DNA from 2 places in the Pannonibacter sp. Q-1 genome. Region 2 is predicted to be linked to the other one. Evidence: predicted binding sites of a transcription regulator. Region 2 holds the regulator's gene; the other holds the start of a gene.
The links. Region 2 encodes PhoB, which activates phosphate uptake and scavenging genes when phosphate is short. Its sites were predicted from a motif close to TGTCATNNANCTGTCAT; they were not measured.
Positions count from the first base shown of each region.

Region 1: phnD (phosphate/phosphite/phosphonate ABC transporter substrate-binding protein) is a predicted target of PhoB. The motif match lies at 1,032-1,048, and genes of this name have one in related genera.

Region 1 is NZ_JBSXNB010000004.1:553,585-555,785, forward strand. It holds gene phnD (phosphate/phosphite/phosphonate ABC transporter substrate-binding protein) at 22-966, opposite strand; gene ACVNHC_RS14075 (Pnap_2097 family protein) at 1,210-2,121, opposite strand; gene ACVNHC_RS14080 (MSMEG_0569 family flavin-dependent oxidoreductase) at 2,118-2,201, opposite strand, start outside.
Region 2 is NZ_JBSXNB010000001.1:299,091-301,291, forward strand. It holds gene ACVNHC_RS01340 (GcrA family cell cycle regulator) at 309-881, shown strand; gene phoB (phosphate regulon transcriptional regulator PhoB) at 1,086-1,784, opposite strand; gene phoU (phosphate signaling complex protein PhoU) at 1,822-2,201, opposite strand, start outside.

The DNA.
Region 1 (2,201 bases), on a different contig from region 2:
TCTTGTGCATTTCAGGAAAGATCAGTTGCAGGTGTACTGAACGCCCATGGCCGCATCGATTTCACGCACCACCGACCAGTATTCCTTGAAGGTGATGGGGATGAACTGTGCTTCGCCAGACTTGGAGAATTCCTTTTCCAGCGAGGAGCCGGCCCAGTTGAAGCTGAAGAAGGCTTCGCGGATCTTTTCCTGCAGCTCCGGCGTCAGGTTATGCGCCGTGCCGTAACCGGTGGTCGGGAACGTGTCGGACTTGTAGATCGTGACAATCTGCTCGGGTTTGATCACTTCGCGCTGGATCATGCGGGACATGACCGAGTTTGCGATCGCAGCAGCGTCGTAGTCCTTGTTCGCCACACCGAGGATCGAGTTGTCATGGGCGCCGGAGAAGGCGGGCGTGAAGTCACGGCCAGCTTCCATGCCATATTGCGCCTTCATCAGGGCGGAAGGCGCCTTGAAGCCGGAGTTCGAGGTTTCAGACGTGAAAGCCATCGTGCGGCCCTTGATGTCTTCCACCTTCTCGATACCCGAACCCGGATAGGTGATGAATTCCATCTCGTAGCCGAAGGAGCCATCGGCCTTGGCCATCATGGCAAAGGGACGGAAGCCTGCGCAGGCAATCGCCAGCGGGTTGGAGCCGGTGTTGAAGCCTGCGACATGCAGGCGGCCGGCGCGCATTGCCTCGATCTGGGCTGCATTGGACTGTACCGGGAAGAACTGCACCGGCTTGCCGGTGACCGCTTCCATGTGCGCCAGGAAATCCGACCAGGCTTCGGCGTAGACAGCCGGATCCTCGACAGGGGTATAGGCGAAGATCAGCTGGGCCGGATCGACAAGCTGAGCAGGGTCAGACGGAACATCTGCAACCATGTCACCATCAGCGTCGGTGTAGCGAGCGTCCAGCTTGAACTCGGCCTGAGCAGCCGTGGCAGCAAGGATCATTGCGGCGGAGAGCAGAAGATGTTTCATGGATCATCCTTTCCTGACGTTTGGTCACCTGTACGTTCGGGGTATTGCAAGTTTGTGACACGTACATTTCAGGCAGATGACATTGCTCCGGCACCGGCTTATCCGGAGCCAAAACTGACCGAATTCAGGATGGACTTTCGGGATACACTTACCGGCTTATACCAAGGCTCTGAGATGCTGGCGCATCACGCCTCGAAATGCTCAAACATCGCACGGGCTTGACTAAATCCCGATGAGGCAGGCTCATCGGGGATTGGGTATTGCGGCTTTATCGGCCTCATCCTCCCCAAGACCGAACAGGACGGATGCGATCACGGAGCCATCCATGCGTCCGACCGTGCAAAGGCCCACCGGCTCAGTGTCTTGCCGCGAACACAGACGGATACGCAGGGTTTCGCCCTGGTCGATATTGCCCGTGAACAGCACCACATGCGGCCTCTCAAAGCGCAAAGCTGCGGCCTCTGCCCCTTCCCACTGCCAGAAGGCCCGCGCTGCCGCTGCCAGAAACTCGGCAAAATAGAACAGCCCCGCTCCGTTGAATTCCTCCAGGGGGCATGGCTGAAACAGGGTTTCATTCCAGCAAGGCAGCGCGGCGGTATCGAGTGTCCGCAACAGACCGGCGGCCCCGGCAAGGCGGCTCGGCCTGACAGACCCGCTGACATTGGCGTTGCGGATCAGGGACCGCCGGACCGAGCGGTTTGTCCCGGAAGTGCGCGCAACGAATGCCGACTGCAGAACCACGGCTCCTGCAGGCACCCCGTCTACACACAAGGTGAAGAGGCTTTCGCATCTGGCATGCGAGACCGGATAAAGGTTTGCCGCAATCGACAGGACCGCATTGGCCCTTGCCTGCGAAAACCGGACATTGCAGCTCAGGGCCGAAATGGCCGCATAGGCCTCCTGCCCGTCCGGTGTGCGGAAGTCGGCATTGTCCATACCGAGATCGCGCCCAAGCATCAGCCAGTGGCGGTGCGCCAGCTCCTTCAAAAGCCAGGTGCGCGAAAGACCGAAGGGCGTGAGATGCGGCATGCCCAGAAGGATCTCCGGGCACAGCCCTCTGTCCAGCAGGGAGGACTGAGGCAGGCTGGAAGCAGCACTGCCATCACTCATACCGGGCAATGCAGCCCGCACCGTCTGCAAGGAAAAGACTGTCAAAGGCCCCGGCCTCCAGCCTGTGCGGCACGCGGTGCAGCTTCATGCAGCCCCCTGTTCCTCAGGAAGCCCGTGAGCTGCCC
Region 2 (2,201 bases):
ACAAGGACCGTTTATACAACGGTCCTGCCTATGGGTGTCAATGCAAATGGCGCATTTCCGCCATTGCCGCAGAAGGTAAAAGTCAACCCCGGTTATCTGGGGAAAAGTCGTTTCGTCCCCGGTTCATGTTTGCCCCCAACTTGCCTCGCCTTCACCGCCCATTGTAGTGTCCAACCAGTCGGATACGACATGTCGTGCTGTAGTTCACCAAATCATACTGGATATGGCCACTAAGGCGCGGACCACGCGTGCCTTAATTCATGGTTAATGCGTAAAATTCTACAGCCGCAAACGACGGGGTGCGACAGATGAGCTGGACTGACGAACGCGTAGATCTCTTGAAGAAGCTTTGGACGGACGGTCTGAGCGCGAGCCAGATTGCTGCCGAGCTTGGCGGCATCACGCGCAACGCTGTCATCGGCAAGGTTCACCGCCTTGGCCTGTCGGGCCGCGCCAAGACGGCGGCCCCTGTCACCAAGCAGCGCCGCCCGCGCAGCGCAACGGCGCCGGTGACGGCAGCCGCCGCGCCGCAGCAGACCACGGTGCAGGCCACCTCCACCATCCGCACGCCTTCGGCAGGAACGCCGCAGCTGCGCGGCGCCACCGCACTGAAGATGGCACCGCAGGAAGATGTGGCCATCGACGTGGAAGCAGCACCGCTCGCCGAACTGGTGCCCTTCACCGAGCGCGCCACAATCCTCACCCTCACCGAGCGCACCTGCAAGTGGCCGATCGGTGACCCGTCCTCTGCGGATTTCTATTTCTGCGGCCGCCATTCGGAGCCCGGCGTTCCCTATTGCCCGCAGCACTGCCGGATCGCCTACCAGCCGGTCAACGACCGCCGCCGCGCCGCTCCGGACAAGAAAGCCCTTCGCGGCTGATGCTTCAGAGGGGGCCAACCAGCACCCCAAGCGGCTCCCTCACCCAATCAAGCCTGCCCGCTGCGGCAGGCTTTTTTGTTGGCTGGACGTCCGGCTGCATTTGTTGAGCGGCTGGGAACGCCGGCGCAAAGTGGCGCGCTTCTCCAAAAGCCAAAAGGCCCGCACGGATGGCGGGCCTTTCCAGAATAATTGCAGCAGAGCGGATCAGCTGGCGACGGCGAACTGATCGTTGAAGGCATAACCCGCGCCGCGGACCGTGCGGATCGGGTCCTTCACCTTGCCCTTGTTGATGGCCTTGCGCAGGCGGCCGACGTGAACGTCGACGGTGCGCTCATCCACATAGACATCGTGGCCCCACACGCCGTCGAGCAGCTGCTCGCGCGAGAAGACGCGGCCGGGCGAGGTCATCAGGAATTCCAGCAGGCGGAACTCGGTCGGCCCCAGGTGAATTTCCTTGCCGTTGCGGCGGACGCGGTGGGTTTCCTTGTCCAGTTCCAGATCGCCGGACTTCAGCATGGTGGACACCACTTCCGGGCGGGCCCGGCGCAGGATGGCGCGCACGCGGGCCATCAGCTCGGGGATCGAGAAGGGTTTCACCACATAGTCGTCAGCCCCGGTGGCGAGGCCACGGATGCGCTCGGCCTCCTCGCCGCGTGCCGTCAGCATGATGATCGGCAGGCGTTCGGTTTCGGACCGGGCCCGGACGCGGCGGCACAGCTCGATGCCGGAAAGTCCCGGCAGCATCCAGTCCAGCAGCAAGAGGTCCGGCTGCGTCTCCCGCAGCCGGATTTCGGCGTCATCTCCCCGGTTGCAGGAGTCCACGTCATAGCCTTCGGCTTCGAGATTGTAGCGCAGCAGAAGGCTCAGGGGCTCTTCGTCTTCAACGATAAGAACCTTGGGCATGGCAATATGCTCCGGACGTCACTTACAGGCAGGCAGATCAGGCGCCTTCGTTTTCGGCAATGCCCATCTCGTCGATCTTGCGGCGGGCTTCCAGCAGCTGGTCACCGGTCACCATGAAATAGACGTTTTCGGCGATGTTGGTGGCATGGTCACCAATGCGCTCGATGTTCTTGGCACAGAACAGCAGGTGGGCACACTGGGTGATCTTGCGCGGATCTTCCATCATGTAGGTCAGCAGCTCGCGGAACAGCGAGGTGTAGATGGCATCCACCTCATCGTCGCGCTCGCGCACGGCCTTGGCGGCTTCGGCATCACGGCCCGTATAGGCGTCCAGCACCGACTTGAGCTGGTTCAGCGCCAGATCGGACATGTGCTCGACGCCGAAGGCGGCCTTCTTGGAATTGAAGACGCCGTCGA